Regions from separate parts of the Pseudomonas sp. NPDC090592 genome, predicted to be linked through region 2. Evidence: riboswitches for the same ligand, from Rfam matches in the RefSeq annotation. Region 2 holds a riboswitch; the other holds the start of a gene.
What was found. A riboswitch is a leader RNA that binds a small molecule or an ion and turns the genes downstream of it on or off. The one in region 2 is predicted to bind thiamine pyrophosphate.
Positions count from the first base shown of each region.

Region 1: linked by a shared signal. The riboswitch ahead of thiC (phosphomethylpyrimidine synthase ThiC) and the one ahead of ACIQUI_RS19885 (TenA family protein) in region 2 are both predicted to bind thiamine pyrophosphate.

Region 1 covers NZ_JBIVXJ010000008.1:132,435-136,771, forward strand. Annotated here, with positions in the region: gene waaA (lipid IV(A) 3-deoxy-D-manno-octulosonic acid transferase) at 1-62, shown strand, start outside; gene ACIQUI_RS09205 (TolC family outer membrane protein) at 177-1,610, opposite strand; TPP riboswitch at 1,770-1,876, shown strand; gene thiC (phosphomethylpyrimidine synthase ThiC) at 2,033-3,913, shown strand; gene cytX (putative hydroxymethylpyrimidine transporter CytX) at 4,058-4,337, shown strand, end outside.
Region 2 covers NZ_JBIVXJ010000023.1:54,082-58,418, forward strand. Annotated here, with positions in the region: gene ACIQUI_RS19880 (Ig-like domain-containing protein) at 1-1,595, opposite strand, end outside; TPP riboswitch at 1,846-1,960, shown strand; gene ACIQUI_RS19885 (TenA family protein) at 2,039-2,686, shown strand; gene tenA (thiaminase II) at 2,683-3,345, shown strand; gene codB (cytosine permease) at 3,762-4,337, shown strand, end outside.

The DNA of each region.
Region 1 (4,337 bases), on a different contig from region 2:
TGCGGGCCAATCAGGGGGCGTTGCAGCGCTTGCTCGATGGCCTGGCTGCGCTAATCCGCTGATAGTTGCGTTGGCTTCTTCGCGGGCTCGCCCGCTCCCACAGGATTGATGCAGGGTTCGAGGGCTGCGCAATCCCTGTGGGAGCGGGCGAGCCCGCGAAGAAGCCAAAACCTATCTCAGGGCCTACGCTCAAAGTTCTTGGCGGCAGCAGCAGCCAAATCCGGCGGCAGGAAGTCCTTGTCCGGGTTGTAGTCCGGCTTGAGGTAACGCTTGAGGTCCGTCAGGTCCTGCGGGCTCAAGGTCCCTGCCGCCTGCTTCAGGCTCAGGTTGTCGAGGATGTAGTCATAGCGGCTGTTGTTGTAATCCCTCACCGAGGTGTACAGCTGGCGCTGGGCATCAAGCACGTCAACGATGTTACGGGTACCGACCTGGTAGCCGATTTCAGTGGCCTCCAGCGCACTCTGGTTGGAGATGATCGACTGCTTGCGTGCCTGTACCTGTTCCACGTCGGTGTTCACCGCGCGGTGCAGGTTGCGGGTGTTTTCCACCACCTGGCGGCGCAGGCTTTCGCGCTGTTGTTCGCTCTGGCTCAGGCGCTGGTAGGCCTCACGTACCTGCGAGCTGGTCAGCCCGCCGCTGTAGATCGGAATGTTCAGTTGCAGGCCAACGCTGGTCTGTTCGACATCGCCGCTGTAGCGCACGCCCAATTGCGAAGGGTTGGTAAAGCCGAGGCTGTCGTTGTCCCCCTTCTGGTACTTGGCCACTGCATCCAGGGTCGGGGCATGACCGGCCTTGCGCTGGCGCAGGGTTTCTTCGGCGGCAGAAACCGAATAGTTGGTGGCCAGCAGGTTGAGGTTCTGGCGCCCGGCGGTTTCGACCCAGGCCTTGGCGTCGTTGGGGGTAGGCACCTGCACGGGCAGGGTATGCACCACGCCTTGAATCGAGGTGTACTCACGGTTGGTCAGGGTGACCAGCGCTTCAAAGGCGTCCTGCACCTGGCGCTCGGCAATGATCCGGTTGGCCCGGGCCGTGTCGTAGCTGGCCTGGGATTGCAGCACGTCGGTCTTGTCCGACAGGCCCACATCGAAACGCTCGTTGGACTGGTCCAGCTGGCGCTTGAACGCCGCTTCTTCGGCCTTGGTAGCGGCCAGGTTGTCCTGGGCGCGCAGCACGGCGAAGTAGTTCTGTGCAGTCTGCAGGATCAGGTTCTGTTCAGTGGCCGACAGCTCCAGCGCGGCCTGCTCGTTGACTGCCTCGGCTGCCTGCAACTGGAACCATCGGTCAGCGCGGAAGATTGGCTGGGCCAGGGTCGCGCTCCATGAGTTACCGCTGCGGTTGGAGGTGATGGAGGGCTCGTCGAGCTTGGTGCGGGTGTTCATCATTTCGGCGCCAGCCGACAGGTTGGGCAACAGCCCGGCGCGGGCCTGGGGTACCACTTCGCGGCGGGCGCCATAATCGGCGCGGGCAGCCGCCAGGTCGGCGTTGTTGTCCACCGCCTCCTGATAGACGCTGACCAGGTCGGTTTTCACTGTTGGGGGCATGTCCGCTGCCCAGACCACTCCGTTGGACGCACAAGACACGGCTATCGCCAGTGAGAGTTTGCGCAGCATAGAGGCAATCCTTGTACGAAAGTAATTACTGAACTGTTGAGTATCGAGCGACGGGCCAGTGTAGTGCCATGCGCCCCCGGCAACAATCGCCTGGTGTGCCTTTCATCAATCGCGCATTTACCCGCTTGGCTTTGCCGACCACTCCAGCTTAGACTGCGCATGTTCTTGTCGGGGTGCCTTGAAGCAAAGGCTGAGATCGCAGAGGTGCGGATCCCGTTGAACCTGATCAGGTTAGCGCCTGCGTAGGGAACAAGATTGCTCGCCTTCCCGGGGAGCCTCTTGTGCCAGGTCCGGGAATGTCGCAGCTGCATGCAGCTTCAGGCACCCCCATATCCGGCACTGCACCCGTCAAGGGGTGCGTCCGCGTCTTTCAGGTTCTCCCCCGACATTCCACTGCTAGGAAGCCGTCTGGAGAGCCTGTGATGACCAAACAAGAAAAAGCGATCAACCTCAGCGAATCGGCACAAGTCGATCAGCAGTCCGTGCAACCGTTCCGCCGTTCGCGCAAGATCTATGTCGAAGGCTCGCGTCCGGACATCCGCGTACCCATGCGCGAAATCAGCCTGGACGATACCCCTACCGATTTTGGTGGCGAAACCAACGCCCCGGTATTGGTCTACGACACCTCCGGCCCGTACACCGACCCCAACGTGATCATCGACGTACGCAAAGGCCTGGGCGATGTGCGCTCGGCCTGGATCGAAGCGCGTGGTGACACCGAGCGCCTCGACGGCCTGAGCTCCGACTTCGGCCAGCAGCGCCTGAACGATGCCGAGCTGGCCAAGCTGCGCTTCGCCCACGTGCGCAACCCGCGTCGGGCCAAGGCTGGCGCCAACGTCTCGCAGATGCACTATGCCCGCCAGGGCATCATCACCGCAGAGATGGAATACGTGGCCATCCGCGAAAACATGAAGCTGCAGGAGGCCCGCGCCGCAGGCCTGCTCAAGGAGCAGCACGCCGGCCACAGCTTCGGCGCCAATATTCCGAAAGAAATCACCCCCGAATTCGTCCGCGAGGAAGTCGCCCGCGGCCGCGCGATCATTCCGGCCAACATCAACCACCCGGAAGTGGAGCCGATGATCATCGGCCGCAATTTCCTGGTGAAGATCAACGGCAACATCGGCAACAGCGCCCTGGGCTCCTCGATCGAGGAAGAAGTGGCCAAGCTGACCTGGGGCATCCGCTGGGGCTCGGACACGGTCATGGACCTGTCGACCGGCAAGCACATTCACGAAACCCGTGAGTGGATCATTCGCAACTCGCCGGTGCCGATCGGTACCGTGCCGATCTACCAGGCACTGGAGAAGGTCAACGGCGTGGCCGAAGACCTGACCTGGGAGCTGTTCCGCGACACCCTGATCGAGCAGGCCGAGCAAGGCGTGGACTACTTCACCATCCACGCCGGTGTGCTGCTGCGCTATGTGCCGCTGACCGCCAAGCGCGTTACCGGCATCGTCAGCCGTGGTGGCTCGATCATGGCCAAGTGGTGCCTGGCGCACCACAAGGAAAACTTCCTGTACACCCACTTCGACGAAATCTGCGAAATCATGAAGGCCTACGACGTCAGCTTCTCGCTGGGCGACGGCCTGCGCCCTGGCTCGATTGCCGACGCCAACGACGCCGCGCAGTTCGGTGAGCTGGAAACCCTCGGCGAGCTGACCAAGATTGCCTGGAAGCACGACGTGCAGTGCATGATCGAAGGCCCGGGCCACGTGCCCATGCAGTTGATCAAGGAGAACATGGACAAGCAGCTGGAGTGCTGCGACGAGGCGCCGTTCTACACCCTCGGCCCGCTGACCACCGACATTGCCCCGGGCTACGACCACATCACTTCGGGTATTGGTGCGGCGATGATCGGCTGGTTCGGTTGCGCCATGCTCTGCTACGTCACGCCCAAGGAGCACCTGGGCCTGCCGAACAAGGACGACGTGAAAACCGGCATCATCACCTACAAGATCGCCGCACATGCCGCCGACCTTGCCAAGGGCCACCCGGGCGCGCAGATCCGTGACAACGCCTTGTCCAAGGCACGCTTCGAGTTCCGTTGGGAAGACCAGTTCAACCTTGGTCTGGACCCGGACACAGCGCGTGCCTTCCACGACGAGACCCTGCCGAAGGAATCGGCCAAGGTCGCGCACTTCTGCTCGATGTGCGGGCCGAAGTTCTGCTCGATGAAGATCACCCAGGAAGTGCGTGAATACGCCGCCAGGATCGAGACGGTGGACGTGTCGGTCGAAGAGGGCATGCGCGAGCAGGCCGAGCGGTTCCGCCAGGAAGGCAGCCAGCTGTACCACAAAGTCTAAACCGCAGCCTCTTTCTCTGTGGGAGCGGGCGTGCCCGCGAACAAGGGCGAAGCCCTTGCCATGCACCGCGGTGCTTGCTTCGCGGGCACGCCCGCTCCCACAGGATGCAGTCTGCAACTCCTACTTTTTCCGGCGAACATAACAATGACCACCCCCAGCCAGTTCTCACCCGACCACCCGGTCCCCACCCACCAGCGCATCTTCGGCGCCCGCGATCTCTTCTCGCTGTGGTTTTCCCTCGGCATCGGCCTGATGGTGCTGCAAGTCGGCGCCATGCTCGCGCCAGGCCTTGGTCTCGCCGGCGCGGTGCTGGCCATCGCCCTGGGCACCGGCGTGGGTGTGCTGTTGCTGGGGGCGGCCGGGGTTATCGGCAGCGACACCGGCCTGTCCGCCATGGGCACCCTGAAACTCAGCCTGGGCAGCC
Region 2 (4,337 bases):
AGCTTGGGCTGGTATTGCCAGTTGACCAGCATCTGGTCGCCAAGGAAGCCATCGGTATTGAACGGGTTGAACCACAGTTGGCCGTTGGCATCCCAGGCCTTGTCGGCCATCACCAGGTTGACGTCATAGTCGCGGTTACCCCACGGCATACCCGAACCGCTGGGGAAGCGCAGGTTGACGCCATCCTGGAGGGCTTCGTTGCCGCGGTCCAGGGCGCTGTAGTAGTTCATCATCACGGCGTTGCCCTTGTAGACGTTCTGCGCCGTGAAATCCATCATGTGGTCGTGGAACCAGTGGGTACTCATGGTTTCACGCCAGTCACCGCGAATCTTGATGCTGCCGTTCTGGCAGGTTTTCAGGCCAGGTGAGCCGTCGTTGACGAACAGGGTTTCACCCGGGAAGCAGGGGAACGCGGCCCGGGGGTCCTGGGCACGGGTGTTGATGGTGTCATAGCCTGCCAGCTGCACCGGCCAACGGTAGTCATAGTATTGCCCAGGGAAGAAGTAGGCGTTGGCAAAGCCATCGCTCTCAGCCGGGGAATGGCCGTTGTGCTCATGGGTCGAGATGGTGTGCAGGCCAAAGCCGCCGTTGGCCGAAGGGTCGATTGGCAGGGCGTTGTAGTGCCGCATCAGCACCGGTTGGCCATAGCGCACCATCAGCAGCTTGACCGGGAAGGTGCCGTCGAAGGTCCACAGTGACTTGTGGTTCTGCAGGGGCATGTTCGGGTGGAAGCGGGTGTCGATGCCCTTGGTGGTGCCCAGTGTGGTTGGAATGTCGGAGGTCTGGTAGTACAGCCCGCCCGGGGCGAACTCACCGACCGCATAGTTGTGCAATTGTTTACGGTCGCGCAGGCCCTGGTTGATGCGCGCGCCGGCCTGCGCGGTCTTGAACGCGGTCTGTGGGTAAAACTCGTTCCAGCGCTGATGAGACCAGCCCTTTCCTGGTGGACGGCCTTCAGCCGGAGACCCGACGGGTTGGCGGTTGAGGAACAGCTCGATCTGCGCCTTCCACGGGTTGCGGTCCAGCACGTTGGAAAACTGGGTCGGGAACGGGTAAAGGCCCGGTTGTTTGAGGAAGGCTTCCAGGGCGGTGCCGCTGGGGCTGCTGCGCGCCACGACGTTGGGGTCCTGGGCCGGGGCAGCACCCAAGGTGGGAACCGGGAAGGTCAGGCTGGGCGGTGGCAGGGTAGGGTCGAGTTTTTCCGGGCCGAACTCTTCGAACAGCAACAATTGCTGGGTGAACGGCTGCGCACCGAATAGCGGGCTGGGCTTGCCATTGGTGGGGTATCGGTCCGAGGTTTGCAAGGCCGGCGGCAGCACGTTGTCGGTGCGCACCGTGTTGCGGTCACCGTATACGCCATCGGTCAGCTCCAACGAGCCCTCATTGGCTTCGGGCAATGTATTGAGGTTGAGCAGCGCTGGCGTTGGGTCGGCGGGCTGGTCGGTATAGGCCGATTGGTCGGTGGGCGGCGGCGGGCTGTTGTCGTCGAGGGAGGAGGCCATGGCCGTGATCAGCCCGAGGCTGAGCATCAGCGCAGTGACGGAGGACAGCTGGAATACGTGCCTGGTTGGGTGGATCACGGCAGGTGTTTTCATTGCCTTATGCCTCGCTCGCGGCGTTATGGCGCTAAGCCATCAATGGCGTTTTGCCCGGTAAAAGGCTCAGAGCAACGGCTGTGCCAACAATTTTTTCAGTAATACTTTGTTAAACAAATCCTTGCGGTGTCTGATGCGCGCTAAATAACGGGGCGTCAAAAATGGGGCTGATTCCCCACTTGCGGGCCCCCATTGCCCACAGATTGGGTGCAGTGGGTAGTGACAGCACCAGCGCCCTGGGGTATACCTGAGCGCCACCAAGGGGAGCCCGGCAACGGGCTGAGAAACCGCTGAACGCTGCAGCGCGGTGACCCTTCGAACCTGATCCGGATCATGCCGGCGAAGGGATGGGACTTGTTACCTGCCTTTTTGCCGGCCTCACTGCGAGGCCCGTTCATGCCAACTGCCAAGGTCTCGCTGTCACCCTCATCAAGGACAGCAACATGACCGAACGTTTCAGCCAGTCCCTGCGCCGCCAAAGCGAGCCGACCTGGTCGGCGGCCGTTGGCCACCGCTTCGTGACCCAATTGTGCGACGGCAGCCTGCCGGACCCGATCATGGTCGACTACCTGGTGCAGGACCACCGCTTCCTCGACAGCTTCCTGACCCTGCTGGGTGCAGCGATCGCTACGGCCGACACCTTCGAGGCGCGCCTGCGCTTCGGGCGTTTTGCCGGGATGATCTGCAGTGACGAGAACACCTATTTCCTCCGCGCCTTCGAGGCGCTGGATGTAAGCCCCCTGCAACGCAGTGAACCGGCCGATACGGCGCCAACCGCAGGTTTCAAGGCGATCATGCGCGAAGCAGCGGCCACCCGTTCCTATGTGGCGGCGCTGGCGGTACTCAATGTTGCCGAGGGCCTGTACCTGGACTGGGCGCTGATGGCGCCCAAACCCATGCCGGACAACTTCGTCCATGCCGAGTGGATAACCCTGCACGACAACCCGGCCTTCCAGGCCTTCGTTGCCTTCCTGCAGGCCGAACTGGACCGCGTTGGCCCGCAGCAAGCCGCACTGGCCAGTGACTTCTACCAGCGCACCGTCGCGCTGGAGCTGGCCTTCTTCGACGCCGTCTACCCGGAGGGCCAATGAGCATGGATATCTTCGAACGCCTGAAGAGCGCTGCCACGCAACAGTGGAACAGTTATGTCGACCATGACTTCGTGCGGCAGATGGGTGAGGGCACGCTGAGCGAGGACGCCTTCCGGACTTACCTGGTGCAGGATTACCTGTTCCTTGTCCAGTTCGCCCGCGCCTGGGCGCTGGCGGCCTACAAGAGCCGTCGCCCGGCTGATATCCGCGCCGCCCAGGCCACGCTGGCGGCGATTCTGGATGAAACCGAGTTGCACTTGCGCCTGTGTGCGCGCTGGGGGTTGACCCAGGCGGATATCGAGGCCGCGCCCGAGCACCAGGCCACTGTGGCCTATACCCGCTATGTGCTGGACTGCGGTGCAGCCGGCGACCTGCTGGAGCTGCATGTTGCACTGGCGCCTTGCGTGATCGGCTATGCCGAGATCGGCCAGGCACTGGCGCAGCGGATTGGCGACTTGAGCAACCACCCTTACCGCGAGTGGATTTGCGAGTATGCCGGGGAAGGCTACCAGGGCGTGGCGGCAGCTGCGCGCAAGCAGCTGGACGAGCTGGCGGCACGCAGCATGACCGAGCAGCGCTTCGCCGAACTGGTGGGGGTTTTCGGGCAGGCGTCCAGCCTGGAGGCGGACTTCTGGCAGATGGGGTTGGACGGGGCGTAACCTTCCACCGCGTGGAAGCGCACATGACTTACTGATTTAGCAGTGCCCTGTGGGAGCGGGCTTGCCCGCGAACACCGGCGCAGCCGGTGCCATGCAACGCGTTGGATTCTTCGCGGGCGCGCCCGCTCCCACAGGGAACGCGTCAGTTTTCAGATTTTGAGCAAGCCAGTTGCCACAGCGTCCGCGTTCTTCTGCCGCCTGAGTGTCAACTACCCAATCCGGATCCGCTTTGGTGCATTTGCGCTTCAAATCGAGTCACAGGCCACACTTTCAATTCGCCATTTCAGCGCTTTAATGTTCACTGTGCACATGACGCGCAGTGCCATGCGCCTGTTCCTGACGTGCTCTCAGGCCCGCTAGAAAGCGGCCCGCATATTGCTCTTCCAGCTCCCAACTACAACCCGGAGCCCCGTGCAATGAGCTCACCCAGCGAATTCCCCCTCAGCGAAGCCCCGCAGTCTGCCCGCAAGGGCCTGCTGCCGATTGCCATGGTCCTGTTCAGCTTCACCTTCTTCACCGGCACGATGTTCGCCGGTGGCAAGCTGGGCATGGCCTTCAATTTTGTCGACATGTTGTGGGTGGCTACCATCGGCAACAGCCTGCTGGCCCTGTATGCCGCTGCCCTGGCATTCATCGCCTCGCGCAGTGGCCTGAACACGGTGCTGATGGGGCGCTTCTGTTTTGGCGAAGCCGGCAGCCGGCTTTCGGACTTTCTGCTGGGGTTTGCCGAGCTTGGCTGGTACGCCTGGGGTACGGCCACCGTGGCCATCGTGCTGGTCAAGCTGCTGGGGCTGGCGGAAGGCTTCAGTGTGCCGTTGATGGTGTTCTTCGGCCTGGGCTTCAGCATCACCGCCATCATCGGCTTCAAAGGCCTGGATGTATTGTCGCGCGTGTCGGTGCCGTTGATGTTCGTGCTGCTGGTGGCTTCGATGTACATCGCCACCCGCGATGTCGGTGGGCTTGCCGGGCTGGCGGCGGTGGTGCCGCATGAA